Regions from separate parts of the Synechococcus sp. UW179A genome, predicted to be linked through region 3. Evidence: predicted binding sites of a transcription regulator. Region 3 holds the regulator's gene; each other region holds the start of a gene.

Region 1 (7,363 bases), on a different contig from region 3:
CATCATTGATGATCGAGCGACATCCCAATTAAGAGCCTCCGTTCTCAATACTTTGTTGATGGGGATGGGACGATGGCAAGTGTCTGTTTACACGACTTCCCAGGCACTGGATGCCATGAGGACCTTATTCAAGGATCTCGAACCATTCGTGAAAATCAATTGCCTTGAGCAAACTGATTCTGAATTTGGCTGGAACGGATACAATCAACTTTTGAAAGACGCCAATTTCTGGCAAAGCCTCGATCACGATAAAATTCTTATCTTTCAAACCGACACTTTACTCATCAAGCCAGTTGATTTTGAGTATTTTAAATACGACTATGTAGGATCTCCTTGGGCTAAAAACCGCTATGACTCGCATTCATTTCCAAGATATTCAAACACATTTAATCGAATTGAAGCAACTATAGAATCTCGCATCTATTGCAATTCCGTACCTGACGGACTAATCAACGGCAATGGTGGATTAAGCATCAGGAATCCAAAGCTTATGGCTGAGATATGCATCAAACACTCCAACGAATCCCCTTCGGATGAAGCTGAGGACATCTTTTTTGCACAGCACATTAACTCCCATAGTCGTGCTATTGCTCCACCGGAGATTGTGGAAAGCTTTTGTTGCGAAACGGAGTATCGGGGCACATGCGGAGCCCATGCAGCATGGCGATACATCGATGCAAGGGACTGCGCTGCTCTTTATGAAGAGCATTGCAAACACGTCATGGCACTAGTCGAAGCATCGACAACCAGGACACAGAATTAAAAAACAAATCAATTGATGACGTCGCTGGCCAACAATCGCAGCACGATCACATCACTCTCCAGCTCAACCATGATAAAAAGTGAATGACTCACCATGCTCGATGACTTTCTCAGCTTCGGCGGGGTTAGTGAGACCATCATCAATGGGCCGGATCCAAGCCCGAACTCTGCACTCTTTGGTCGAGCTTTCTCTGCTGAAACGGTGGCTTCGACAGCGGTTCAGCCACCCAGATAAGCCATCTCTGCGTGAGCTGCGCTCCCGGAGGCGGACCGTCCCTCTTCGCTGTACTGGTCGAGCCTCTGCTGCCAGAGAGAGCAGATCGCTCGCTGCAGCTCGTCGTCACTGGTCAGGGCCGGTTTCAGATCTGTTCCACGGGATGCAAACAAACATGTGAAAGCTTGCCCATCAGCGGTGATGCGCAGTCGGTTGCAGTCTCCGCAAAACGGCTCACTGATTGAGGCAATCACACCAATGGCTGCGACGTTATCGCGATAACGCCAGCGCAGGGCGGTGCCACCAGGGGAGCGCCCGAGAGACGACAACGGCCAATGGCGGCTGATGCGCTCAATCATCACGGCGGCAGGCAGAACCTGCTCCATGGCCCAGCCGTTGCGATTACCCACATCCATGTATTCGATCAAGCGCAGCTCCAGCCCTTGCTGACGCGCCAACATCGCCAAAGGAATCAACTGATCGTCGTTGACGCCCCGCTGGATCACAGCATTGAGCTTCAGGGCCCCAGAAGCAGGGTCAAATCCGGCAGAACGAGCTGCCTCAAGACCCGCCAACACCTGCTGAATCAGACGGGCTCCGGCAAGTTCCCCCCCGCTCAAACCAGCCATACGCGCCACCACTGCGGCCTCGACCGCATCGAGACTGATGGTGATCCGTTCGAGGCCAGCAGAGCGAAGTGCACGCGCCCGTTGCTCCGTCAGCAACACACCGTTGCTGGTGAGTGCAACCTGCCGCAAACCTTGCAAAGGGTCTCCAGGAGTGGCACGCCCCAAGGCCACCTGCTCAAGCAGGGGAAGCAACCGATCACTCAGCAACGGTTCCCCTCCAGTGAGCCGAAGGGTGTGAGCTCCCAGCCTGGAAGCAACCCTGATCAGGCGCAATTGCTGCTCAAGACTGAGCAAGCCCGGGGGATCCACAGCATCAGGGCAGCAATAGGGACAAGCCAGATTGCAGCGGGCCGTGAGCGACATCCGCAGCACCCCAAGCGTTCGAGCCCGCTGGTCAATTGGGGGGAATGCGGTAATCATCCGGTCAACGCTGACAGATCAAGGGGCCGATTGACATTGACCAGCTGATCAGGAGGAAGTTTCACCGTGTCATAAGGAATGCGCTCAAGCCAGCCACACCAACGGCCCTTCCCCTCCGTCAGCTCATCATCAAGCGCCTTGCGAAACAAGACACCGCACGGATAAATCCCAAAGAGGTGCTGGAGCCTGGAGCCGTCATCCGCAACAAGCGCCCTGGCTTGCCGCTGTCTCCAGCGAAGGATCAGTTGCTGCAATGCATCCAGACGTAGGCCTGGCATATCCACAGGCAGTGTGAGCAACGCTTCATCATCACGATCATGCAGAACACAACTCAAAGCCCAGAGGGGACCTGCAGGCTGCCAGGGCTCCCCTTGAACAGTCACTCCCTTACAAGTGCTGAGCAGCGCGTGATGCGTGCCATGACCTGTCATCACACAGACCTCAAGACCCGCTGAGCGCACCAGCCGCACTTGAGCCTCCAGCCAGCTCGATCCATCTGGATGGGTCAGCAGGGCCTTGTCGGCACCCATGCGACGACTGGCACCACCGGCAAGAACAACGCCCAGAAGACGACGAGTCATAGGACCGAAGATCTTGAGCCTTGGTAACACCTCAAGCCAACGACATTGCAGTTACAACGACTACTAAAAAGACTTGGGTCACCCACGAACTCGATTGGCATTGAGACCTCAACGCTGCAATTTTGTAGCCAATGCAACGATTCATGTAGCCGCCAAATGGTGCAATTATCTGGCGGTCTGCATGAGCGCCGCATTTTGAAATCCTGAGTGCCTTCGTTTCGACACCGGGGTTTGATTCTCCACACCAACAAACCCCATGCTTGGCGAACTCTGGTCATTCCAGGGGAGATATCGAACACTCCATCTCACCTGGTTTGCATTCTTTTTAACTTTTGTCGTTTGGTTCAACCTGGCGCCTCTGGCCACAACAGTGAAAGCGGATCTTGGCCTGACCGTTGGCCAGATCCGTACAGTTGCAATCTGCAACGTTGCTCTCACCATCCCAGCCCGTGTGCTGATAGGCATGTTGCTGGATAAATTTGGTCCTCGACTCACCTATTCCACCCTTCTGGTTTTCTCGGTGATTCCCTGCCTGATGTTTGCATCAGCACAGGATTTCAATCAACTAGTGGTGTCCCGTCTGCTGCTCTCAATCGTAGGCGCCGGCTTCGTGATCGGCATCCGCATGGTGGCCGAATGGTTCCCTCCCAAAGAGATTGGTCTGGCAGAGGGTATTTACGGCGGCTGGGGCAACTTCGGCTCCGCCTTCTCGGCACTGAGCCTTGTTGCACTGGCTGGGTTTCTCTCCTTCTCCGGGGGATTTGAGCTGCCGACTGGCGCCACCCTGAACTGGCGAGGAGCGATTGCTTTAACAGGAATTATCTCCGCCGTTTACGGAGTGATCTACTTCTTCAACGTCAGCGACACCCCGCCAGGCAAGGAGTATCAACGTCCTGAGAGGACTGCAGGCCTTGAAGTTACTTCAATGAGGGATTTCTGGGGGCTGCTCGGCATGAATGTTCCCTTCGCCGCAATCCTCTGTGTTCTTTGCTGGAGACTTCAGAAAGTTGGATTCTTGAACGCTGGAACTTATCCACTGGCCCTGCTTGCTGTACTCATCTGGTTCATCTTCCAAACCTGGGGAATCATCCGAACCAACCGTGAATTGATCATGGGAACCAAGGTGTATCCGAAAGAGGATCGTTATGAGTTCCGCCAGGTCGCCATTCTCGAACTCACCTACATCGTGAACTTCGGTTCCGAACTGGCTGTGGTTTCCATGCTTCCTACTTTCTTTGAAACCACATTCGACCTACCGAAGGCAACAGCGGGAATCTTGGCCTCTTGTTTCGCCTTCGTGAATCTGGTCGCTCGTCCCGCCGGTGGTCTGATCTCCGACAAGCTCGGCAGCCGAAAAAACACCATGGGCTTCCTCACGGCAGGACTGGGCATCGGCTATCTGGTGATGAGCCTGATCAAACCTGGCACTTTCAGTGGTTCCACAGGCATCTTCATTGCTGTGGTGATCACCATGCTTGCTTCCTTCTTCGTTCAATCCGGGGAAGGCGCAACATTTGCCCTCGTACCGCTAGTGAAGCGTCGCGTCACGGGTCAGGTGGCAGGCCTGGTTGGTGCCTACGGCAACGTCGGCGCCGTGACTTACCTCACCATCTTCAGCCTGCTGCCGCTTTGGATGGGTGGAGGGAAAGATCCTTCCCCTGAGGTGATTGCAGCCTCCAACAGCACCTTTTTCCAGATTCTGGGAATCGCAGGACTGATCGTGGCTTTCTTCTGCTTCTTTTTCCTCAAGGAACCCAAAGGATCCTTCGCTGAGTTGCATGAAGGTGAAAGTCCCTCCCAATCCTCACCTGCGATGGCTCGCTGAACCATCAGCACTCTCGACTGAGATCACGGATCCCTGGTGCTGTCTGCATCGGGGATCTTTCATTCCATCGAACTCCCTTGATGACCAGTCCCTGCATGAGCATTCAAAGTCAATGCCCGTACTGCGGCGTGGGTTGCGGTCTGGAACTGATGCCACCGGGAGAGGCCGGAAAATCCGTAAAACGGGATAGCGAAGGTAACCCGATGTGGACCGCGCGTGGCAACAAGCATCATCCATCGAACCTGGGACAGGTCTGCATCAAAGGGGCCACCGTGGGAGAGACCCTGGCTAAGGGAAGGCTCACTCAGCCCCTCTACCGGCCGACATTCAATGATGATTTCCAACCGATCAGCTGGGACAGTGCCTTTGACCTACTAGCAGGGCGGATTCGCAGCACCCTCAGTGGCAAAGGTGCCGATGCCATCGCCATGTACGGCTCCGGCCAGTTCCATACCGAGGACTACTACATGGCCCAGAAGTTTTTAAAAGGAGCTCTGGGCACCAACAATTTTGATGCCAATTCACGCCTCTGCATGAGTTCAGCCGTTGCCGGGTATACCCGCAGCCTTGGCTCGGACGGTCCTCCCTGTTGCTACGAGGATCTCGATCACTGTTCCATGGCATTCCTGATCGGCACGAACACCGCCGAATGCCATCCCGTGCTGTTCCAGCGCCTGCTCAAACGCAAAAAACGTGATCCCAAGAGCCTCAGCATCGTTGTGGTGGACCCTCGTTGCACAGACACGGCCAAGGTTGCCGACCATCATCTAGCGATTGCCCCTGGCACCGATCTCGCCCTACTCCACGGGCTGGCTCGACTCGTGATTGAAGACAACGGCTTCGACAGCGATTTCATCGATGCCGCCACAGAAGGATTCTCGGCCTACGCCAAAACCATCAATACCTGGACAGCTGAGGAGACCGCCAAACTCTGCGGGATCACGGAACAGCAACTTCGAGAAGTTGGCAGGCTCTGGAGCCGAAAAGAAGGGATCCTCAGCCTCTGGTCCATGGGCGTGAACCAGCGCAGGGAAGGCACGGCCGTGGTGAGTGGATTGATCAACCTGCATTTGCTCACCGGTGAAATCGGTAAACCCGGTGCTGGGCCCTTTTCACTGACAGGCCAGCCCAATGCCATGGGCGGCCGCGAAGCGGGAGGCCTGGCCCACCTACTTCCTGGCTACAGGCTGGTGACCAACCAGGACCATCGCACTGAAGTGGAGCAGGCCTGGGGATTTGCATCGGGATCAATCGCTGCGAAACCAGGGCTGAGCGCCTGGCAGCAAGTGGAAGCGATGGAGCGGGGTGAGCTGGATCTCTGGTGGGTCGCTGCCACGAACCCCCTTGTGAGCATGCCTGATCTAGAGCGGGTGAAAGCAGCTATGGAACGCTGCCCTCTCGTGGTGGTGAGCGAAGCCTACGCCGACACAGAAACGTCTCACTACGCGCATCTCCTGCTGCCTGCATCGCAGTGGAGCGAGAAATCAGGCGCAATGACCAATTCAGAGCGTCGCGTGACGCTCTGTCCAGCATTTCGACCCCGCCATGGCGACAGCCGACCCGACTGGGAGGTCTTCGCAGAGCTAGGACGTCGCCTAGGTTTCGTCGATCAGTTCAGTTATGACACATCAGCGGAGGTGTATGCAGAATTTGCCGCTCTCACCAAGAGTCGTGTCTGTGACGTGTCAGGCCTGAGCCACGAACTACTGGAGGCCCATGGTCCCCAGCAATGGCCATTCCCCCTCGGCCACGATCCGACACAATCAGCCAAACGGCTGTACGTCGGCAAGCGATTCCCAACAGCCAGCGGTCGCGCCCGATTTCAGGCGGATGCGCCTCTGGGACTGGCGGAACCACCCTGTGAGATCTACCCGTTGGTGCTCACCGTTGGTCGCTATCTCGGACAGTGGCACACGATGACGCGCACTGGAAAAGTGAAGCGACTTAATAGTATGCATCCGGAACCCCTCCTGGAAATTCATCCCAGCGATGCCGAGCAATTCGCCATCGAGGATCGGGGAGTGGCAGCGATCACCTCCAGGCGAGGCACGCTCACAGCACGGGTCAGCGTGACTGATCGGATCCGCAGGGGATCAGTCTTCCTGCCGATGCATTGGGGCTTCACGCAATCCGAAGCCTGCGAGGCCAACACGCTGATGCACGATCAGGCCTGCCCGATCTCCAAACAACCTGAACTCAAGGCAACGGCAGTGGCTATTGCCCCTGCCGTCTCGGTAATGCAACCGCTCGAACAACAAAGCGGACGACTGGAGAGGCTGCGCAGGATGCTCATCCCAGCACTTCGCTGAACGCAGCTTCAAGGTTGTGATGATCATGGCCCGGGCGAGCCAGCTTGCAGAGGGCGAAGCGATCCAGCTCCCGCAACCTCATCCAGGCCTCGAACGTCAGGTCGATGCCACGCAGTCGAGCTGCATCCAGAAGCTGATCCGGAGGCCGAGCCGGCAGTTGCCAGGGCTCCTCCACTGCAGGAGGCAAATCTTTGACCATGCCATCAGCCATCGCAGCGGTGCAGACACGCAGGTGCTCGCGCATCTGAGCCAACTGCTCGGGTGAATCGCCCCATTCGACCAAGCCTTGACGCTGCTCATGACTCATCGCCAACCAGTGACTGAGCTTGAGCTTGATGCCTGCCAAATCAAGTTTGCGGCGAACACATAACGGGATACATCGCCAGGAGCCGATGAAGTCCTGCTCGAAGGCAAAACAGTGCCGCGACTGATCCAGCTGCGGATGCATTGGTAGTAACAACAACGCTTTGCACATCTTTAGCTGGAAACAGTGGCAACAACGACCAACGACGTGGCGCAAAGCAGAGATGCTCAATCCGAGGATGTTCATTGCAATGCGTTTCGCCCTCTCTCTGGGAATACTTTTCGGCTCGGCCCATGGCTGGTTGGCCTCCGAGGGACTC
Region 2 (7,363 bases), on a different contig from region 3:
TGACGCGAACATTGAGTCCTGCCGTCACCAACTCTTCAAGTTGATCAGGGTCGAAGACAGAAGTACTTGAATCGAGATCAGCAGCATGGATGACCACCACCTCCTCAACTGCTTCAGGAAATTTGGCCAGGATCCGCAGAAGTGAGCGCACAGTGCGCATCCTTGATGGCAAACCAATAATGCCAATACGAATGCGATCCGAGGCAGGCACTGAAGGCTTGGCAAGAGAAGGACGCCATTTAAAAATGGTGTACAGGTCAGCCATGGCCTGCGTTGGATGCTCATCAATGCCATTGCCTGCGTTGATGATTGGAATACGCAGGGTTGAGCTCATCGCATAGACCGCATGCGGGTTGCCATCTCTCAGCACGACACAATCGCCGTAATTGTTGAACATATGCGCAACATCCTCCAAGGATTCACCCTTGGCGATGCCTGTGGTGCTGCGGTCGGTGATGTTGATCGAATCACCACCAAGACGATGCCATGCGCTATCGAAGGACAAACGTGTCCGCGTGCTTGGCTCGTAGAAAGCATTGATCAAGATCTTTCCCGTCAGCGGGGTGTTGTGCCGGCAATAACGATCTGGATTGCTCTCGTACTTGGCAGCAAGTCGAAAAAGCTGAAGCAGCGTTTTCGAGCGAAAAGCTTGAATCGAGACAACATGCTGATTCACCAGGTCCAGCAGTGGTTCACCATCTTCGGCGATGGCAGCAAGGAGTTCCTGAGGGTGGGTTCTGCCGAAAACATCCGGACCCAACGGCTTGAACCGAATCGGATCCTTCAGCTCATCCAAGAGTGCAAGAGGGTTATGCGTCATTGCAGAAAAGCATTCACACGCTGTTTGCCAATCAGCGCGCGTCGTAAGGCTGCCAATCCTCTATCGGTAACCAATCCAACATTTCTCCGTCCACACCTAAACGAACTTCTTAACCAGAAAACCCGATAAAAAGTTCGACTCAATACAAAAACATCGGTTTTTGTTCGTTGTAAACACTTACCAGAGCCGGCCACCTCTCCACTCCACCAACCAGATCAACAAGAGCACGATCACGGACAGGACCAAAGCAACCTGGCTACCAAGCAAAACAATGCTGAACCAAGTGGCATCGATCAACACAGCCAAGAGGTTGGAAACCATGGTCATGCTTCCTCCTCGAGCAGTGCGAAATCAAACCGTTCCGAGCAGTAGCGACTGCCGATCACCATGACCAAAGCTGAAAGCGCTGCCGAAAACACTGCCGCGCAGTAAGGAGCGATCAGGTTGTAAGCAAGCAATCCGACGATGCTGCCCGAGAGCATGGCTGCAATGGCCGCATTCGCATTCGCAGAACGCCAATACAAACCACAGGCCACAGGCCACACCGTCGACGCCACCAATGACCCAGTGAAAAAAAGAACCGATGCCAGCGAATCAAGCCGTGGCCATGACAACAGAAGCGTGACCAGCGCTAAGCCAACGACCATCAACTTGGCCGCATGCTTCAACTGAACATCGGTGGCCTGAGGTCTCAACAGCCGAAAATAGACATCCTCGGCCAGTAGATCCGCCGTGGAAGCCAGCAGTGAGTCGAGGGTGGAGGTCAGCGAAGCAAAGACCACCACAAACACCAGAGCAGCTCCACCAGCCCCTAGCAAATCAGCCGCCATTACAGGAAAAACCATGTTGACCTGTTCCAGCGGTAGCTCACGAGCCAAAGCCACCAAGCCAATGGAGCCGGTCACCAACGGAACACTCATCCAAGCCAACCCACCCAACAGAAAAGAGTTCATCACCACACTGCGACGACTCGCGAAGACTCGGGACCACCAAATGTTGTTGTGAAACACCTCACCCATCGAAAACAACGCAGAATTCCAGGCAATCAACAAACCCGCGGGCAGGAGCAAATTGAGGCGATCCGGGTGATACTCCATCAATTGGCTGTGCACCTCAGGCATGGGAAAAAGTCGAAAAGCGAGTACGGCAACGACAGCAAGCAGCACCATGATCAGCAACGATTGAATGAAATCGGTGCCAATCACTGCGCGCATTCCTCCGAAGAGTGTGTACATCGTGGCCACCCCAATCACCACGAACATTCCAATGTGGTAATCAAACCCCGAGAGGGCCTGGAGTAGCAGACCAGCTCCCATCGCCTGAGTCATCAGGAAACCAAAGGTGTAAATCGCGGTGATCAACATGAACACCCACCACGCCATCCGGCCATATCGCAAACGGATGAAATCACCGCTAGTCCGTCCATTAGGCATCAGCTGCTTAATTCGCAGCGCCAGAGGTGCAAATAGGATCAGTCCGAGGCCAGCAAGGGCGTAGCTGAACATGCCCCAGAGACCAGTGCGATAGCCGAATTCCGGCGCCAACAGTGTTGTGTTACCGGTCACCCAGGACGCCATCAGGGTGGCCGTGCTCAAGGCCAAGCCGATGTTGCGGCCAGCCAACATGTACTCGTCAGCATCACCTTTACCGCGACGACCCCAAGCGATGCCAAGCGCGATCCAAAGCACCGAGAAGATCACAACCAAACCCCATGCAAAGCCTGGTGCGAGGAATGGAGTGGAATTGAGAGTCATGCGCGCTTCCCTTTATTGCGCCAGTGAAGATGTCCTTGAAGGATCATCACAACAGTGGCGGCCGTGACCACTGCACCCAGCGCAAAGATCAGCCTCGCCCAAAGCAACTCATTCATTGATGATGTCGTTCTCTGCTCATGACCAGATAAGCAAAGAGCCCAGAGGCCTGCTCACCAAGCGGCCAAGTGGTTGGAGCTTGGTCATCCACACATGACCAGCATTTGACCAATCGCCAATGAACATCTGACGATCACCAGCTGCCATCACTGAAACCTGAACAGCTTGAGCACAACGTGCAGGGGACGGTCGACGAAGCTCTAGAAAATCAAATCAGCAGCCGGCACTCGATTTCATCGACAACAAAATCCAAAACTTTTCTGAACTGGTAACACGCCGAACACCCTCAGAAAGTCGACAGCCATAAGCTGAATCAGTAGCCGTTGCTACACAACGTTCACCTCTCCTAATGGAAAGGCGCAGGACGACTCAGGCCATGGAACGGGGACCTGAGCTTGCTTCGGGGAACTGATCATGAGCACGCTTCTCTATCGCGGCCACACCTACGCTCAACATAAAGATTGTGTAAAAAAACCAGCCCTTCAACTCACCTATCGGCGGCAGACTTATCAGACACGTCAAGCAGAAGCTCGTCCGATGGTGGTCCAGCTGAAATACCGGGGAGTGGCTTACAGCCACTGAGCCAATCGACTCGCAATCGACTCTTTTCATTCAATCAAAGAGTAATAGCTGAGTGCTTCAGGCTCTGTTTCTGCTTGGAACACAGCTGAGGTGGCTCAACGGGAGACCGAACAAGGCTTGCAACTGATCCCTTTCAAGCCCCAGGAAGTTCTCCTGCTGCAAGCACAAACAGAAGGCAACTATTCAGCATCCTCTTTCAGGATCATCAGCTGTCTTTTTGTTCCAACAGCTGAAAACTCTTTGTCAGCTCTCGGTGATCTACTGATCAAGTCCAAATCAGCGAATTGAGTACCGAGCACTACACAAATTTTGCGATCTTTGGAGATCAGATCACCCTCAACAAGAATCCGTAGCAACAGTCACAAGAAGTGGCTAAAGCGAGCTCTTGGATGAAGTAAACCTGCCTTTAAGGAATGTTCACCGACTACAGACCATCGGTCGGCTACGACGAATATTTCTGCAGTGGTACAGCAAGTCCCCGCAAGAATCTGGCCCCCCTGCTGAGTTCATTGGGACAGATCGGACTGCCGGAACTGAAACGCAACCATGCCTCTGCAAGCAACTTGCTGCGCCGGCTTGGGGCCACATTTCGCCTCAATGACTCTGGCCAGGAGGGAAGCGAACGGATTCTTCCATTCGATCCCCTGCCTCGGCTGATTGCCCTTAGCGAGTGGAAAGCCCTGGAGCAGGGACTGCTCCAGAGACTGGAGGCAATCGACTGCTTCCTCGCCGACGTCTATGGGTCACAGCTGATCATTCGTGACGGCGTCATCGACCGCGAGGACGTGGAGAGTTCATCAGGCTGGCTCCCACAGATGCAAGGGATTGAACTTCCGTTCAATCGTTGGTGCCACATCTCAGGCCTAGACCTGATTCGCGATGGCAACGGCCACTGGCGTGTACTGGAAGACAACTTGCGCTGTCCGTCAGGCGTTGCCTATTTCCTAGAAAACAGACGGGTCATGAAACGCCTTTTCCCCAGCCTGTTCGAGGGGCGCACCGTCAAGCCCATTGAGGATTACCCGTCCCACCTGTTTCGAACCCTTCAGGACCTGGCTCCCTGGAGCGATTCACCACAGGTTGTGATCCTCACTCCTGGGGTTTTGAACAGTGCTTACTTCGAGCACAGCTACCTGGCCCAGCAGATGGGAATCCCATTGGTGGAAGGACGGGATCTGATCTGCGAGGACAACAGTGTTTGGATGCGCAGCACAAACGGTCGCACACGGGTCGATGTGATCTATCGCCGCATCGACGACGACTTCCTCGATCCAAGCGTTTTTCGTAGGGACTCCATGCTGGGAGTCTCCGGCCTCATGGATGTGCTGCGTCAGGGCAGGGTCTCCATCGCCAATGCACCTGGAACAGGGGTTGCCGATGACAAGCTCATCTATGCCCATGTGCCGGCAATGATTCGCTACTACCTCGGTGAGGAGCCAATCATCGAGAACGTCCACACCTATCTGTGCGCGCGCCCAGAGGATCGCCAGTTCGTCCTCGACAACCTTGAACAACTAGTGGTGAAATCTGTTGCTGAAGCAGGGGGCTACGGGATGCTGATCGGGCCGCAGGCAAGCCGCTCAGAATTGGCCGACTTCGATTCGAAGATCAGGGAGAATCCACGCAACTTCATCGCCCAGCCAACGCTTCAACTCTCCACCGTGCCATCGCTCAGCGAAGGTGAACTTTACCCATGTCATGTGGATCTTCGCCCTTACGTGCTGCGTGGGAAAAGCAATTGGGTTAGTCCAGGTGGACTCACCCGTGTTGCTCTAAAGCGAGGTTCTCTGGTGGTGAATTCCTCCCAAGGTGGCGGCTGCAAGGACACCTGGATTCTGGATGAGCAGCTGGTCACAACCGAGCAGAAAAAGGAGGCCGTGCTGTGCTGAGCCGGGTTGCCGACTCGCTTTACTGGATCAATCGCTATCTCGAACGAGCCGAGAACATCTCGCGCTTTCTCGAGGTCAGCGAATCGATGGCTCTCGACTGCCCTCCAGGCAGCGCCGAACCGTGGCTGCCTTTGGTGGATGCCACCGGCGACCGCCGCAGCTTCGACAAGACTTATCCATCTGGATCATCCAAGGATGTCATCCACTTCCTGCTCCTGGATCAAGACAACCGCAACAGCATTGTGAGCTGCATCGCCATGGCTCGCGAGAACGCTCGGCAAATCCGCGACGTCATTACCACGGAGATGTGGGAGCAGATCAATGACCTTCACTGGAGCCTGCTGAAGGGCGAAACCATCTGGGAAGAACCACCGCAGGAACAATTGAGGATCATCCGACGCGGCTGCCAAATCTTTTATGGCATCACTGATGCCACGCTGAGCCGCGATCTGAGCTGGTTGTTCAGCCAGCTGGGACGACTCATGGAACGAGCGGACAAAACCTCTCGGATCCTCGATGTGAAGTACTTCCTGCTGTTGCCCATGCCCGAAGAAATCGGAGGGGTGCTCGACGAGCTGCAGTGGATCACGCTGCTACGCACCGCCGGGGCTTATCAGATGTATCGACAAAGCATGCAGAAGGGAATCACACCAATATCCGTCGCCCAATTCTTGCTGCTCGATCCAATCTTTCCGCGATCGGTTCGGTTCTGCCTGCAAGGCATCAGCGACACGTTGCAACAGATCCAAGCCCAACCGGTCGCGAGGCAACCGGATGACCTGGATTGTTTGCGTGGTCAACTGCTTGCCCGCTGGAGCTATGTCCGAATCGACTCCCTCATCGAAGGTGGTCTTCACGAAGCGATCGATCAACTGCAGCAGGACCTCAATCGGCTCCACTGCCTCATCGAGGAGCGCTATTTCATGAGCGCTGACTTTCCTCGCACATCATCTGAATCGGCATGCGCGCTTTCATCATTCACCGCCTGAGCTATCGCTACGAGGCGCCGGTCAACCTCGGCGATCACCGACTCTGCCTAAAGCCCCGAGGACAAGGTTTCCAGACACTGCTGGACCATGAACTCATCGTTTTGCCCGAGCCACATTTGCAACGAGAGGTGCTCACTGCCAGTGGCGATGAGGTCCAGCGACTCCACTTTGCCGGCAGCACCAACCAATTGTGTTTCGAAGCCCGAAGTCGTGTAGAGACCCGCCCGGCGCCATCGCTGGAACTCTGCTTTAACGACCTCGAGCCACCGTTGCCCTTTCCACGTGGCCAACTGAATGTTGACCTACTGGGAGCACTCGAGGGTTGGCTGCCCAATGGACAGCATGAACCCTCTGCCATCGACCTAACTCAAGAGGCATTGATGGGTAGCAACCAGCAGATGCTGGCTTTTCTCAACCATTTGCTGGAGCTGATTCAGGAGCGAGTCATGTATACACAACGGCATGTTGGTCCCGCATGGACGGCAGGCCGCACCCTGCGGGAACGCATCGGCTCCTGCCGCGATCTGGCGATGTTGATGGTGGCCTGCTGTCGCGTTGCAGGACTGCCGGCTCGCTTCGTGAGCGGTTATCAGCTTCAGCAACCGGCACCGGAACAGTACGACCTGCATGCCTGGGCGGAGGTCTACCTTCCCGGAGCAGGATGGAGGGGATTCGACCCAAGCGCCGGTCACGAAGTCAATGAGCGCTATGTGGTGTTGGCCACATCGTCGAAACCGGAGCTCACAGCAGCGGTGAGTGGAACATTCAGTGGTCCACCTAATACCGGTAATGAACTCAGTTGGACGATCAATATCGAGGAAGAAAACAGCGAAACAGCTTCACAGTCCTTGGTTCAGGCCGCTTGAGGCAAGGGCATCACCCCATGCAACTGGGGTTTCGGCGCCGAAGTCGTCGTTGCGTCCATCAGCGAAGGGATCCGTGCGCTGTTGTACACACGGAATTCCTGCAGGAGAGACACTCCAGGCTTGCGAACAGCCTGGTTTAACACCACCGAGCCATCTGGATCAGAGATGGATCGGTGAAATGTCCTCGGAGGAATGCGCAGGATGTCACCACCACTATCAAGCCGGACGATGTGAAAGGGCTGGTCCCAGGCAAGATTGACCAGATAAAAAGTTCGTCCGCCACTGGCGGCCAACAGATTGTCTTCCTGATTGGGATGCATGTAAAACTGCCAGGCCCCCGTCTCCG
Region 3 (7,363 bases):
GCATTTGTTGCGTCCAGGGTCAACCGAGACGATCCGGCTCATGGGGTGACGTCCTGGCGCGTCGATGTTGGGCGCAGCCGGCGGCTCGGACGCAGCTCGATGGCAATGGGATCGGCGGTTTCACTGCGCCGCACGGCCACCGCTTCGAGTTCAACCCGTCCACCACTGCGTTCGGTCAGCTCCCGGGCAAGCGAGTTGACGCCATTGGCATTGAATTGAAGTCCTTGGCTGAGCGATCCCCGTCGGCGTACCTCTGCAAGGGTGGACGCCAGCAGCAGGTTGATGCGGTTTCGCACCGCTTCAGGACTGGTGTCCTGGCTGGCAAGAGTGGTTTTGGCCAGAACTTCTCCCTCAATGGTGATGGCCACATTGGGTCGAACATCCGGGAAGGCGTAAACCACGCGCTCACCACGCAGCACATTGGCCGCTGAGCGCAGCAGCACCACCCAGGTGCCTGGTTTTCGGATGGCTGTTTCCAGCCTTTCAATGTCCTGGCGGGGCACGAGGATGATCTGGCGATCAGGCGCCTGTCCAGGCAGAACTTTCTGATAGGCCTGCAGATTGGCTTCCCGCAGCACCTGGTCAATCACTTGGCGGGCTTGATCAGGACGATCCAGCTTGAGCGTGACGGTGGCCAGTGGCTGGCCACTGCTGATGGCCACATCGCCACGCCGTAGTGCCAGCAGGTTTTCCTCTAGTTGCTGGAGCTCCGCTTCGCCGGAGCTGATGCGTTCGCGCACCGCCCGAAGTTCATCGTCCGTGCGCTGGATTTCCGCATCGCGGTTGCGCACGTCTTGGCTGAGTCTCTGTCGTTCCGCCTCAAGTCGGCGCGTCTGTTCCTGCAGCGGTTGAAGTGTGCTGCGCAGCTCACCGGCCCGTGCCTGGGCATCAGCCAGGATCTTCCTGGCTTTGATTTCATCGGCGCGAGCCTGCTCGAGTTGTTGACGGGCCTTTTGTTGAGCCCTGCGGCTTCCTTTCAGATCGGAGCGGCTGCTGCGCAGTCGTGCTTCCAAGTCGTTGAGTTCAAAGAGGCCAACGCGCAGCTGACGGCTCACCAGCAGCATCAGACCCAGCGATAGGGCACTGATCAGGCTCCCCGTTAGCACTGTGATCACCACAGCGGTTTGACGTGGGCGAAGCCCAAAAAGGCTCAGCCGAGCCTTGCCGACCCTTGAGCCCAGTCGATCACCAAGGGTCGAGAGCACTCCCCCAAGGATCAACAGGGACAGCAGCAGAAGCCACCCGGTCACGGACGTTCAAACATGCGGCAGGCCGCTGAGGTGCTGCCCATCTTCACCTGTCGAGGAATTAACTGAAACGTTTGGCCAGCGCAATCGGATCCAGAACGGTGATTTTCTTGCGGTCAATTTCGACCAGACCTGAATTGCGCAAATCGCCAAGCAGTCGCGTGATCGTGACACGCGTGGATCCGATCGCTTCAGCGATGGCCTGGTGAGACAAACGCAGGTCAATGGTGATGCCCTGGGCCCCAGGCATGCCGAAGTCTCTGCAGAGGACAAGCAGAAAGCTCACCAACCGGGAGGACATATCCCGGTGTGTGAGGGTTTCGATCATGGTCTCGGTCTGCAGAATTCGGCTGGAGAGACCCTGCAGTAGAAGCAGTCCCACGCTGGTGTCCGCTTCGATTGCCTGGCGCACTGAGCTCGCCGGTGCTGTCACCATCTCGACTCTGGTGAATGCCACGGAGTGATAAAAGCGATCGGAGCGATGCCCGGTGAGTAGTGAGAGCACGCCGAACAGGCTGTTCTCTCTCAGCAGGGCAACGGTGATCTCTTCTCCCGACTCGTACACCCTCGACAGACGCACGGCCCCTCGTCGGATCAGATAAACGCGCTCGGCGGGGTCGCCAGGGAAAAAGATCGTCTTGTTCCGCTCCACCATTTCGGTGCTGGCGCCATCCAGATCACGGATCACTTCCAGCAGGGTTCGGCTGGCGGGGTTGGGCGCATTGGTCAGGCTTGTCTCTGTGGATCGCCCAGGTTGGGGAGCAGTCCGACTGAAGCCGCGCATTACTTCGGCCATGACCAACGCATCAATTCCGGGAAGTTACGGAGCGATGCGTTGTCACCCTGTAGCAACGCACACGGTTCTCCTGGCTCAGTCTTTATGGAGTGCATTCAGCTGTGCAGCCATGAGTTGCTTGAGCCCTGGTTCGGCAAGGTCCAGAAGGCTGTTGAGCTGCTGGCGACTGAATGGCGCACCCTCCGCAGTGCCTTGCAGCTCCAGCAGATCGCCAGCGTTGTTCATCACCACATTGAGATCCACATCGGCCCGACTGTCTTCGCTGTAGTCCAGATCGAGCAGGGGATGCCCCTCGATCAGGCCCACAGAGACCGCTGCCACTTGGTTGACAACAGGATTGCTGCTGATGCGGCCTTGTGCAAGCAGCCGTTCGCAGGCCTTCTGCAGGGCGAGCCATGCACCAGTGATTGCCGCAGTCCGAGTTCCAGCATCCGCTTGAATCACATCGCAGTCGATTAGCAGTGTGTTTTCTCCCAGAGCCTCCATGTCGATTGCGGCTCGCAGGCTGCGGCCGATCAGGCGTTGGATCTCCTGGGTTCGTCCTGACAATTTCATGAGTTCCCTGCGCTGACGATCAGGGGTGGATCCCGGCAGAAGACGGTATTCAGCACTGAGCCAGCCCAGGCCCTGATCACGTCGCCAGCGTGGGACGCCATCTTCCTGGCAGATGCTGCAAAGCACGGTGGTGCGTCCGGTGCGAACGATGACGGAGCTCAGAGCGAAGCCCATGGGATCCCAGTCGACGGAGAAGGTCCTGAGATCGGCGGGTTGGCGACCATCGTTGCGCTGGGTCTCGCTCATGGGGCAAAGGATCGGGATCTTGAGCCTGCCAGTTGGCGTAGAGACACCAGGGATGGTGTCAAAGGGATTGTGATTTGCATTTTCGCCGCTAGATTCGAATTCCGCTGGGTCGATTGGATTCAGTTACGACGGAAGCGACTGAGATGACAGCCAGCCTGAGCCCCAGCCATCGCTCCAGCGAACAGAGCGATGCCGATCAACGGGCTCTCAATCGTGCAGGCTTGCATCCCTTGCCCTCGCTCCAGCCTCATCAGCCCCTGCATCTGGTGGCCCCTGAAGGGCAGTTGCAGGTGCATACAGCCCCCTATCGAGGCAGTTTTGGCACGGTGCTTAGTCAGGCCCTGCGTTCCGCTGGGCTTGGCAGCCGTGTTGCAGTGATGCAGTTTCTCAAGGGTGGAGTTGCTCAGGGGCCTGATGCGGCAATTACCCTCTGTGATCGCATGGTCTGGATGAGGCCGGCGGTGATGGGTTGTCTTTCGGACCCGGCCAGCTCATCTGAATCCACGACAGTGGATGCTGTTCAGGCGGTCTGGCAGATCTGTCGCCGCCACCTGGCTAGTGGGGATCTCGATCAGTTGGTTCTAGATGAACTCGGTTTGGCCATTGCACTCGGCTATCTGAACGAAGCTGACGTGCGTGACAGCCTTGATGCACGCCCTGGTTCTATGGATGTGATCATCACAGGACCGTCGATTCCGGAATCTCTTATGGGCCTGGCAGATCAAGTGACGGAACTGCGTAGGGGTTTCTGATGCTTAAGAACGATCGTTGGATCACTGAACAGGCTGCAGCCGGCATGCTTGAACCCTTTCAGAGGGGCTTGATTCGTCATCTGGACCCTGAACAGAAGCTTGCACCTGTTCTCAGCTTTGGATGTTCCTCCTACGGCTATGACCTGCGTTTATCGCCTCGGGAATTTCTGATTTTTAAGCATGTTCCTGGAACAGTGATGAACCCCAAACGGTTCAATCCTGGAAACCTTGAACCCACAGAGCTTCACCATGATGACGATGGTGACTACTTCATCCTTCCGGCCCATTCCTATGGCTTGGGCGTGGCTCTAGAAAAGATGAAGGTACCGCCGAACATCACTGTGATCTGTCTCGGCAAGAGCACTTATGCACGACTAGGGATCATCGTGAACACCACACCTGCTGAGGCCAGCTGGGAGGGGCATCTCACGCTTGAATTCAGCAATAGCTCAGGAGCTGACTGCCGCATCTATGCCAATGAAGGCATCTGCCAGCTGCTGTTCTTTGAAGGTGATCCTTGTGACACCACCTACAGCGATCGCCAGGGCAAATATCAGCATCAACCTGAACAAGTGACATTAGCCAAGGTTTAAGGCCGACAAGATATGGATATCGCCTCTTCGTCAGGGCGCCAATCGCGCCTTGTGTAGGCGGTTTTTTTCGTACCAGTCAGCAAACTCAGGTGCCCAGCTCTGGAGATGCGGCCACATCAGGTCACAGAGCTCTCTGATTTCCTGTTGCGCATCAAGTTTGGAACGCAGATCCAGGAAGTGAAGGAAGGCTCGCAGACTGAAACTGACAACAAAGTGCTGTCGGTAGTCAAACGGCAGGATGCCTCGGGCATGCTCTTCAGAAAAGCCTTCGCGTAACAGATCGCGATAGCGCTCCGCTGCCTGTTGGCAGAGTTTCAGATCGATCAATCTGTGTTCGAATGCATAGGTGTATTTCTTGCCAAGCCGGTCTCGATACTCCCCCACCGGACGCAGATAGAACACTTCCTCAAGATCCAGTTCCCCATCAGCAGCTCGGCAGATGCGCTCGCCGGTATAACGCATCGATTGCACATCGAAGCTCACGCCCACCCGGTGCGTTCTGGCTTGCTGCATCACCGAGTGAGGAAACCAGCCCACGTTCAGCACGATCTGGGCATGTTCCAGTGGTCCGTAATGTCCTTTCATGCCACCCAGCAATCGTTTGATGCAAATTTCCCCAGCTCTCGTTTCGTTCGGCCACTGATCGCGTTCCATCACCACGAATCCCTCGCTGTAGTCCTGGTGCATGCCGGCATACACGCTCTGCTGGGGATTGGGCGTGGCGGCGATCAGTTCGACCCGGAAGCGGGAATCCATGAGGTTTTGAGGTTTCGGGTACGGGGTGTCGGTCGATCATCGCCTCCCCAGTCAGTATTGACCGGAGTTATGAGTGGCTTCGTGGACCGGCGGAATCCACCGAGGCAGCCTCCGGAAGAGGACTTGTGCTGCCTACGCCGGACAGAGCTGGAAGTGGGCCGCCGTCCAACAAGGCATTGGCGATCGAATCCAGCTCGGCTTCACTACGCCCTCCGAGCGAGCGGCCTCGCATTGTGCCGTCTGAAGAGAACAGGTTGAGCTGAGGAATTCCAGTCACGTCGTAGCGAGCCGTCAGGTCAAGCCAGCGCGGATTGTCGATGTTGACGAGAACCACGTCCAGATCGGCACTGTGGCGTTGCTCAACCTCCAGCATCGCTGGAGCCATCTCCCGGCAGACCTCGCACCAGTCGGCATAGAACTCGAGGATCGTGGGTCGACCGTTGCTGAGAGCCACTTCCGGAGACAGTGAACGTCGGGCGAGCTGATCAAGCGGCGATTCGATCGAACCGCCGTTGCGCACCAGGAAAAGGCCGACAGCCAACACCAGGGCTGAAACCAGCAACAGAATTTTCTGAAGTGTGGTGAGGCTGGAGTTTGAAGCGCTGTCGGTCATCCTGGACTGACATCAATGACACCACTCTGACAGGACAAACCGCTTGCTGTTGCTAGCGTCTGACCGCAGATGATCGCGTCGTTAATCGACGTTTGTCCGCCGCGAATCTGCCCCAAGCCGATGCCCGTCTTGCGTTTTCTCTTGCTACCGCTTCGGGCCCCGCTGCTGATCGTTCTGTTCGTGGTGTCGCTGTTCCTCGGCCATCACTGGGCGATCCAGGAGGCCTGGCTGGCCGAGGCCCATTCGATTTCGGTGAGCACGTTCTGGGCTCTCGAGCTGATCCAGGCGGTGGTGGTGGTTGTGATTTGCACCATGCCCGATCTACTGCTCCGTCAGCTTTCAATGCTGATGGCGTCCAGTCGAGTGCTCAGTTTGGTGGTCACTCTCACACTGTTGATCACTGTTGGCCTCTACGTTCTCAGTCTGAGTCTGTTGTCGGATGTGCTGATTCTGGGGTCCGCCACCCTGCTGGCACGCCTTGACCTGAGCCGCATCAAAGTGGTTCCCCCTCCGCAGTTGATGGCGTTCTGGCTTGCGGTAATCGTGATCGCCGGCATCTGGATCGGGCATGACCTGCCCAACCCCCCGACTTCACTCGGTGCAGCCATCAGTGCTGAGATCGTTGCCTGAGCTGTTGTTCAGATAAGCCCAGAGATTGCCGAGCACTTTCTTGGTGTAAAGACGGGTTTCAGGGTATGGAATGCGTTCGACCCACAACTCAGGGTCTTGATCGAGTTCAGGGCTCACCCACGATCCTGCTGCGCCCGGCCCAGCGTTGTAGCTGGCCACTGTCAGCCATGGGTTGCCTTGCCAAAGCTCCAGGAGACCTTCTAGGTAGCGGGCTCCGAGAATGGCATTCCGTTCTGGTTCGCGCAGGTCATCGGCATTGAGCTGTTCTCCCGCAACTTCGGCGGCAGTGGTCGGCATCAGTTGCAAGAGCCCCACTGCACCAACTGGTGAAGACACACTGGGGGAAAATCGGGATTCTTGGCGGGCAACAGCCAGAAGTAACTCCAATCGCACCTTTTCCTGCGCTGAAGCTTTCAGGAACAGGGGCAGCAATGGTTGGGGGTGAAGGCTGTTGTGCAGCAGCTGACGGGTGTTGCAGGTTGGTGACACCAGGCGCAGGCTGGCTCGCCACAGCCGACTTAGACCGGTCCAGTGGTCATTCATCCCCAGCCGAAGTCGCCCTTCCACTAGGAGCTGTTGCGGCGATGGTTCGGCGTTGCCTGCATCGCTGCGCCAGGTCTCCCAGGCCTCCTGATTCATGCCAAGGCGCCAGAGCTGGTCAATCAAGGGATTGCCGCTATTGAGAGGGCTCCAGGTCTGGACAGAGTTCAGGCGGTCAGTCTCTGTGGCATTGATGACCTTGTCTCCTGAGAGCTCAGGCAAGTTGCCAGATCCAAGCCTGGCCTGAGCTCGCCAGGTGTAATAGCCGGGTGGCTGCTCACGCGTCAGTGTCTGCCAAATCTTTTTGGCACCGTTGTTGTCTCCGAGTTTGTCCAGGCTCATCCCCAGCCAGAACTGCTGGCGAGCACGCAGGGGGTCAGGCAGACGTTCAGCTGGGATCGCAGCCAACCATGACCGTGCCAGGTCCCATTGACCGGTCAGTAGCGCGTCACGAGCCAGGTCCCATTGCAGTTGCCAGCTTGCTGGATGGCCTGGCCATCGTTTCAGCACGACCAGCCCTCCATCGCCCCCTGACAGACGGACCCGGGCTGCGGCCACATCGGCTGATCGTTTCTGTAGGGATTCAGGCAAAGCGTCGATGAGGGCCTGTTTCGGACGCAAGGGCTCGCTCAGCA
Region 4 (7,363 bases), on a different contig from region 3:
GCTGGCCTCGGGTTGGTTTCGTGCGCAGCTCAGAACTGACGCCGGCGTGGATGCCCTTCGCTACCTGCGTGAGACGCGCGGACTGAGCGAAACCACCCTCGACCAGTTTGAGCTGGGGTATGCGCCGGATCAGTGGGATGGCCTGCTCAAGCATCTGCAGCATGTAGAGGGTCTTGCTCCCGAACTACTGGAAGCAGCCGGTCTGGTGGTTCCCCGCAAAGGGGGGAACGGGTTTTATGACCGATTCCGCCACCGGGTGATTGTTCCCATCCGTGATCGCCAGGGTCGGGTGATTGGGTTCGGTGGACGCAGCCTTGATGGCAGTGAGCCCAAGTACCTCAACTCACCTGAAACAGAGGTGTTTGAGAAAGGCAAGCATCTTTTTGGACTTGACCGGGCCTCATCGGCAATCCGCAAGGACGACCGGGCTGTGGTGGTGGAGGGTTACTTCGATGTCATCGCGCTACATGCCGCAGGTGTCACCAATGCGGTGGCCTCCCTAGGCACTGCTCTGAGTAGTCAGCAGATCACCCAGCTTTGCCGGTGCAGTGATGGCAAGCGCATCGTTCTGAATTTCGATGCTGATGGGGCCGGCGTCCGTGCCGCCAACCGAGCGATTGGTGAGGTGGAGCAACTGGCACTCCAGGGACAACTGGAGTTGAGGGTTCTGCACCTTCCATCCGGAAAGGACCCCGATGAATTTCTCAAAGACCACGGAGCCGGTGACTACCGAGCTCTACTCGATCAGGCGCCGCTCTGGCTCGACTGGCAGATCGAACAGGTCCTGGAGGGACGAGATCTCAGCAAGGCGGACCAGTTCCAACGCTCCGTGGCTTCGCTTGTTGCGCTGCTGGGCAAGCTTCCTCAATCCGCCATCCGCACCCACTACATCCAGCAGGTGGCTGAGCGCCTCAGCGGTGGGCAAGGGCGTCTGGCTCTGCAGCTGGAAGACGATCTCCGTCAGCAAGTCCAGGGTCAGCGTTGGCATGGCCGCTCAACTCGACACGAGAAGGCTGGAGAAGCTTCCCAGCGTGAACGTTCAGAGGCGGAGATTCTGTTGCTTTATCTCCATTGTCCGTCCCATCGGGCTGGTATCCGACAGGAACTGAGGAGCAGAGAGCTCGAGGATTTTGCACTTCAGCACCACCGGCTGCTCTGGTCTGGCATCACGGATCTCGAGGAAGGCAATCTTGGTAGTACGCGACTGGAAGCGATCAGTCGCGGTGAAGATCGCGGCGACGAACTGGCAGACCTCGATCTGCCTCGACTGCTCACGGATCAGCTCCTGTTGGAAAATAGTGATCTAGTGACGCGCCTCACACCACTGCTCGAACCGGATGAGCTGCAGCGTGTGGCACTGTCTCGGCCCATGGATCAGCTGCGCGGAACGGCAGCGATGCTCGAGCGTCAGAAGAGCCATAAACGCTGCCGGCATTTGCTCGAAGCCTGGACTGGACAACGTCTGCAGACCCTGGAGCGTTGCATTGCCGTGTTGATTGAGCAGGAGAAAGATGAGCAGTCAGCTCCGGCTGCTGAGATCGAAGTCGATATGGAGCAGCGTATTCACGCCATGTTCGAAGACCTCAACGCTGAAGCCCTGCGTTTTCAGGAGCTGTACTACAGCGAGCGTCGCCATATCCAACATCTCGATCAACAGCGCTGTGCTGGTTACGCCTCGGACACCAGCTCCACCCCTGCAGCTTCTGTCAACGGTTGAGTTAGCTGCCCGCGGACCAGTCGTCCCAATAACGCCATTGAGTGCCCTGGCCAGCGCTGCTCTTTCAGCAGTTTTTCCAGTTCGCCAGCACGTTGCAGTGTGAGCTCAAAGGCCTGCTGATGTTGACTCGGTTCAAGCGTTGAGACGTAAACATGGGCCCTGGCCTCCGTTGCTGGGACTCCCTCGATCGAGAGGCCCAGACCTCTCCGGAACAGATCGGCATCAAAGTACCCAAGCGCTGCCGTCATCCCCATGGCATCGGCGACGATTTCGTCGTACAGATTGATGCGCATCTCACCTACAAGCCTGCGGCAGGCGATATGGGTGAGTTCATGCTCTAATCGCCAGGTCTGGGAAAGGTCCAGCCAGCGTTCCATTGGTAGCTCACCTGGAATCGTTTCCACCGATAGGGAGGCGTAGGGAGACCGGTGTAACAGGAGGATCTGGCATCGCGCCTGCACGCCTAACTCGCGGATCAAACCCCAGTGGATCAGCCCTGAAATCGCCTGAGCGTGCACAGTGGGCTGAATCGGAACCGCTTCACAGCGGTGAGCCAGACAGCGCACTGCCAGCATGAAATCCTCCTGGTTGCGGAAGGTCAGCACTGGAACGGCACCGGTTGGATGCTGCGCAATGGTGATCGTTATTCCTGACGGGTCACGTAGGACCGGCGCATGCTTGAGGTCTTCAGCCTGTGCTGGCTCACCCCTCATCACCAGTCGTTGATAGGCATCGCTGCTGCGAACGTCGATTCCTGGTTGTAATAACAGCTGCGGCAAGAGCCGACGGAGATCATCCCAACATCCTGTAGCGTCCCGGTCCGCAAGCCAGCGCTCCCACCACTGTTGCCGTTCATCCGCGGCCATTGGCAGATCCGGCCAGATGGCGTCTGCCTGTTTGAACCTCCTGCAATACTCCTCCAGCGTCTGCATGGGCTACCGACTTCGCTGACCCGTGTCTAGCCATGTCGCAGCTAAACGCTCTCCTGAGATCTCAGCGACCCATCCAGCCGCCATCGACGACCAGTGTCTCGCCATGCACGTAGCGCGATGCCTCACTGGCTAAAAACACCACCGGTCCGCGCAGGTCATCAGGTGATCCCAAGCGACCGGCGGGGATGCGTTCCAGAATCTGCCTGGATCTGATTGGATCCGACTGCAATACCGTCGTCATTTCCGTTTTCACGTACCCGGGTGCGATGGCATTCACCCTCACGCCGCGTCCCGCCCATTCATTCGCCAATGAGCGAGTGAGGTTGGCCAGGCCCGCTTTGCTAGCGGCATAGCTAGCCACATTCAATCCACCCTGATCACTGAGCACGGAGGTGGTGGAAATGATGCTTCCCTTGCCTCGAGCCAGCATTGTTGTTCCGATCCGACGACTCACTCTGAACGCTGCACTGAGGTTGACCTCGAGCACCATGTCCCAGAGCCCGTCGCTGTGTTCCTCCGCCGGTGATCGGTGCACGATGCCTGCGTTGTTGACCAACACGTCAATGACCGGATGTTGGCTGAGAACCTGGTCTAGAACGAGGTCGACGGCATGGCGGTCGCTGAGGTCGCAGCGAAAACCAGAAAACCTTCGTCCACGCTTACGAACTGCGTCTCCCACCTCACTGCTGTCTGAGTTGAGTGATGCGCTGATGCCAATAATGTCTGCTCCAGCTTCGGCCAGTGCATCCGCCATAGCGAGTCCGATTCCACGCCGGCATCCTGTGATCAGAGCCACCTGATCATCAAGCCTAAACAGTGAATTTTGCACCCTTCTGCTCGTCCTTCAATGTCTATTCTTGAGCCTGAAGGCACTGTGCAGTGACCCAGGTCGGAGTCATGATCAACAGGCTCGCTTCCCGATCCGATGTCTGAATTCTTTGAAGCGTTCTGGAATGGGGAGGGCATTGGCGATGGCGGGAATTTGGAGGAGGCTTTGCAGGCCTATGTGGCCGTCAAACCGGATGACAACGATTGGATTGCTGCCTGTTCCGTGAAGGAGGCGGCTCCTAGGATTGAGCGTTTTTCATCATTCGAGGCTTACCTCGATAACCAGGATCCTCTTGAGGTCATCGAGGTCTCACCACAGATGATTGTGGTGGCGATCGAACAGCTGCCTGTCTGATGTCCCATCCCTCAGTTGATTTTGCGGCTAGCGCTCCAGTGAACGACCTTTGGCCTGCTCTTGTGGAGCGACTCGGTCTGGAGCGTTCGCAGCGTGCAGTTCGGCAGGCTTTGGATCTTCAGGCCATGCAGGGCAGTGCTGCAACGTTGCCGGTGTTGTTCTGCGAAACCTGTGGCCTGGCTCTTGCCAGTACTGATTTGCTGCGTGAGCAAACCGGGTTGAATGGCCATGGGGATCATTTTGTGCTCTTGTTTTCTTCCAGATCAAATGCGGTGCAATTGGTTTGCCCTGTTTGAACAGAGGCTGGAAAGCTTCCCAAAAGCAGTTGCCATAGGAATTTTGATGGTGAATGGTTAGGGCTCACAGATATCACTGGCGAGCAGGGCGTGATTGAGCCACTACGGAGATGAATCAACATCCACGTGATGGCACGCAAAATCCAGCTTCCACTGTCGAAAAGCTCCAGCTCCACTACCGCCGCCTGGGCTGCGATGACCTTTGCCTGTATTACTGCGTTGGCGGTGTGGGGGTTGGCGAACGCTTATCCCCACTTTTGAACAGAACAGCGTCTGAGCTGAAAAGCCACTCAGCAGAACAGCAGAGCCCCTGTCTTGGGGTGAAGGATGCCTTTTTGTATCCAGTTGAACGACCAAACCCTTGACGGTTGTCTTATAAACAGTCTGTAGCGACAGCTACCAATAACGTTCACCTCTCATCCAGAGAGGCGCAGTTCGATTCAGGCCAAGGAACGGGGACCTGAACTTGCTTCGAGGAACCATCCATGACAGCTCTTATCTACAGAGGTCAGACCTACGCCCCTCATCACACTGCTGTTGAAAAGCAGAGTGTTGAACTCACCTACCGGCACGAGCACTACAACGCCCGTCGCAAGCAGGCAGCGCGGGATCTACACCCCCAACTTGCTTATCGCGGTGTCTCCTACGCCAGATGATCCAAGATCGCTTGGATACAAAGCCTCGTTTCGGCGAGGCTTTTTTTTGCTCTTAATCTGATGCTTGCTCCGACTGAGCGCATTTGAGCTGGATTAGATCAAACTGACTTTGTCATGGTGTTGTGATTTGGGACTTTGCAGACCACATCAAAATGGCAGCAAAGCTGATTCAATTATTGAATTGTCTAGCAAGATGGCAGACATTAATTCAAGCAAGATTAGCCCGTAAAAGTTATTTGAAAAGAATACATTACCTGTTGGACAGTTCCAGTCAGCGATTACAGAGCTTGATCTGGAGCTGGGATCTATTGCCGCTAATAAAAGCACGTGCTCAAGCAAAAGTGGAAATTTTGGAACATGGCCACGGGTCCAGCTTCGTGGATACGAGAAGTTCCATTCAATTGAGGAGAGCTCTGCCACGCGTCAACGATACGGGTAGCTCCTCACCGGTGGAGTCAATGCGGTGGATTGGGTGGAGCTGTATGTGCAGATGAAATACTGATGCGAAAGGTGTTAAAACAAGAGTTGAATCACATAAACCAGCAAGGCTCGACCCCATGAAAAACGTTGCCTTGGGCTTGATTTGCATTCTCACTAATGCAATGCCCGCCAATGCTTGGGAACCTGGAGATGACTGGCGGGATGATCAATGCGAATCGGTGATCGATGGAGCCGACAGGGTTGCCAATGTCTGTAGAGGTGTTTACGGGAGAGGAGAGGTGTTCTTAGGTATTTACTGGAATGATGGAGCTGAGGTCGTGGGCCCCTGCAACGCAACTGAAAGCTGGCCGATGGAGTACCGAGGGTTATCACGTGTCGATGCTTATGACTGGCTTGTTGGGTATTGCGGTTGGTGATTCATGAGTTCACGTACAGCAATTAAGCAACCTTTCCATGGCTAGTCATCGATTCGCTTTGATTGGGATTCCTCTTCCCACGAGTTTTTCTCGATAAAACGTCATCACCAACTGAAATGACACTGTTTACAGCCACCTGCCTTCAGTATGGTTTCCCATACCTCGATGACGTTATGCCTGAGCATTCGTCTGACCACGGGCTGACCATCTTTGCGTCATGGCCTGGGCTCCACGACCACCCACTACGCGTGTGAGGTTGGCATGTTATCTCTGAACCTTAATCAACATCTGATAGATCTAGTACCGCATTGATCGCGCTAGCACCTCCCTTATTCCGGCCCCCAGATTCTCCGCAGTACAGCAATGTCGTAATCAGTAAAAAACTGAGGAGGACTTCCAGGCCGTGGTTTGTAGGCCATCACTGTCATCCCAGCATGCGCCGATGCACTTGAAAAAGGCTGGTTGTCATAGAGACAATCCCCATCTACATCAGAAAAAGGATGTTCAAGGCCAAGAGCATGGCCAAATTCGTGCAGGAATAACCAGACGGGATCTTCTTGGCCTGTAGCTATTCCACGACACCCATTTAAAATCATGATGTATTGAGTACCATCGGTATTCTGAGCAACAGCCCCCTCTTTTCCGTCGTTCTTATCGCAGTATCCCAGAATGACTAGGTCAGCATCTTGGGCACGCCGAACTTCCCTGAAATCAAGACTGATCAAGCGATCGGTGGCCTTAATGAGCTCGATGCCTAGTGCCTTTTCTTCATCATAGAAAGGATCTGATTCGATAATTTGCCATGGGGAGCCAGGTGCAATTTCTCCTTTGGCATTGCCATACACCACTTGATAGCGACGTCTCCGCATTTCAAAGAAGTAGCTGATTGATGTGCGTCCACCAAGGAAATCCTGGTCTGCAGCATTCCATGGGGCGATAAGAGCCCGAGCTGTTGGTTGGTTGTCACAATATTCAGCGAGAGCTGGCAGAGGTCCCACCAGCCCAAAACAAGCTGCAGTGAATAACGTCCATCTCTTCATCGTGAATCTTGCTCAGATTTCCAAAAAAATGAAGCGACAACTAAAAAGCAGACCAGTCTCAAGAAGTATCTGGCAAACACGAATTGATTATACTTAGCCTTAACCGAGTCTAGAAGCTGCAGACCATCTTTTCCCGGGAGTTTATCAACCAACCGACGCCGTTCTTCGGCGCGTGCCTTTCGACCAGTGGTCTGCCCATATTGGGCATCCTTGAAGTCTGAAGAGATTTGAGATCCATCGCGCCAAGACTCTGCTTCAAGGGCCGGAGATCGACATCTGAACCACCCGTCTGAAACCCGACCATCAAGCGAAAGATCGACTGCTTGAAAGGCAGATGAGTCTTCGTTCGTAAATGCTTGCTGTGACTGGCCTTTAGGGATCCAAGTCAGTCATGAGTTTGCATTCTGGTTTGCAATTTCGTGGCCACAACGGTTATTTGCAAACGCAGACGGTAACTGCTTCCAAAGCAGTGGGCCGTTGTCTGTCCAGGAATCGATCAGCAGGTTCTTCTGGAGGAGATGCAGGCACGCGGCCATAGCCAACATGGCAGCACCCAGCTCCTGCTCACTGGTCAACGACACGCAGCCGGCCAGGTCGAGGTGCTGGCCCTAGGGAATCAGCATGCAGCAGATCAATCAGCCGTCGGTTTGATTCGAATGGTGGCCAGACTTTACCGGTGCCG

What was found. Region 3 encodes NtcA, which controls nitrogen genes in cyanobacteria. Its sites were predicted from a motif close to GTANCNNNNGNTAC; they were not measured.
Region 1: a site for NtcA is predicted at 2,731-2,744, ahead of DXY31_RS00910 (molybdenum cofactor guanylyltransferase). Genes of this name have one in related genera too.
Region 2: a site for NtcA is predicted at 3,562-3,575, ahead of DXY31_RS00950 (circularly permuted type 2 ATP-grasp protein). Genes of this name have one in related genera too.
Region 4: a site for NtcA is predicted at 4,515-4,528, ahead of DXY31_RS08875 (DUF4278 domain-containing protein). Genes of this name have one in related genera too.

The regions. Positions count from the first base shown of each region.
Region 1 is NZ_UCNJ01000002.1:185,238-192,600, reverse strand. It holds gene DXY31_RS00920 (DUF5672 family protein) at 1-763, shown strand, start outside; gene DXY31_RS00915 (GTP 3',8-cyclase MoaA) at 982-2,025, opposite strand; gene DXY31_RS00910 (molybdenum cofactor guanylyltransferase) at 2,022-2,606, opposite strand; gene DXY31_RS00905 (MFS transporter) at 2,863-4,431, shown strand; gene DXY31_RS00900 (molybdopterin oxidoreductase family protein) at 4,512-6,740, shown strand; gene DXY31_RS00895 (nitrate reductase associated protein) at 6,721-7,188, opposite strand.
Region 2 is NZ_UCNJ01000002.1:194,986-202,348, reverse strand. It holds gene DXY31_RS00970 (aspartate carbamoyltransferase) at 1-796, opposite strand, end outside; gene DXY31_RS16615 (hypothetical protein) at 998-1,141, opposite strand; gene DXY31_RS00965 (sodium:solute symporter family protein) at 1,144-2,574, opposite strand; gene DXY31_RS00960 (DUF4278 domain-containing protein) at 3,106-3,273, shown strand; gene DXY31_RS00950 (circularly permuted type 2 ATP-grasp protein) at 3,687-5,162, shown strand; gene DXY31_RS00945 (alpha-E domain-containing protein) at 5,156-6,151, shown strand; gene DXY31_RS00940 (transglutaminase family protein) at 6,124-7,017, shown strand; gene DXY31_RS00935 (redox protein) at 7,005-7,363, opposite strand, start outside.
Region 3 is NZ_UCNJ01000018.1:42,631-49,993, reverse strand. It holds gene DXY31_RS09225 (resolvase) at 1-42, opposite strand, end outside; gene DXY31_RS09220 (DUF3084 domain-containing protein) at 39-1,250, opposite strand; gene ntcA (global nitrogen regulator NtcA) at 1,309-2,043, opposite strand; gene rph (ribonuclease PH) at 2,119-2,844, opposite strand; gene DXY31_RS09205 (cob(I)yrinic acid a,c-diamide adenosyltransferase) at 2,988-3,596, shown strand; gene dcd (dCTP deaminase) at 3,596-4,189, shown strand; gene thyX (FAD-dependent thymidylate synthase) at 4,220-4,945, opposite strand; gene DXY31_RS09190 (thioredoxin domain-containing protein) at 5,013-5,558, opposite strand; gene DXY31_RS09185 (hypothetical protein) at 5,679-6,188, shown strand; gene DXY31_RS09180 (transglycosylase SLT domain-containing protein) at 6,150-7,363, opposite strand, start outside.
Region 4 is NZ_UCNJ01000017.1:66,979-74,341, forward strand. It holds gene dnaG (DNA primase) at 1-1,717, shown strand, start outside; gene DXY31_RS08850 (hypothetical protein) at 1,669-2,649, opposite strand; gene DXY31_RS08855 (SDR family oxidoreductase) at 2,711-3,445, opposite strand; gene DXY31_RS08860 (hypothetical protein) at 3,575-3,832, shown strand; gene DXY31_RS08865 (hypothetical protein) at 3,832-4,128, shown strand; gene DXY31_RS08870 (hypothetical protein) at 4,239-4,493, shown strand; gene DXY31_RS08875 (DUF4278 domain-containing protein) at 4,614-4,784, shown strand; gene DXY31_RS08880 (hypothetical protein) at 5,342-5,641, shown strand; gene DXY31_RS08885 (reprolysin-like metallopeptidase) at 5,971-6,681, opposite strand.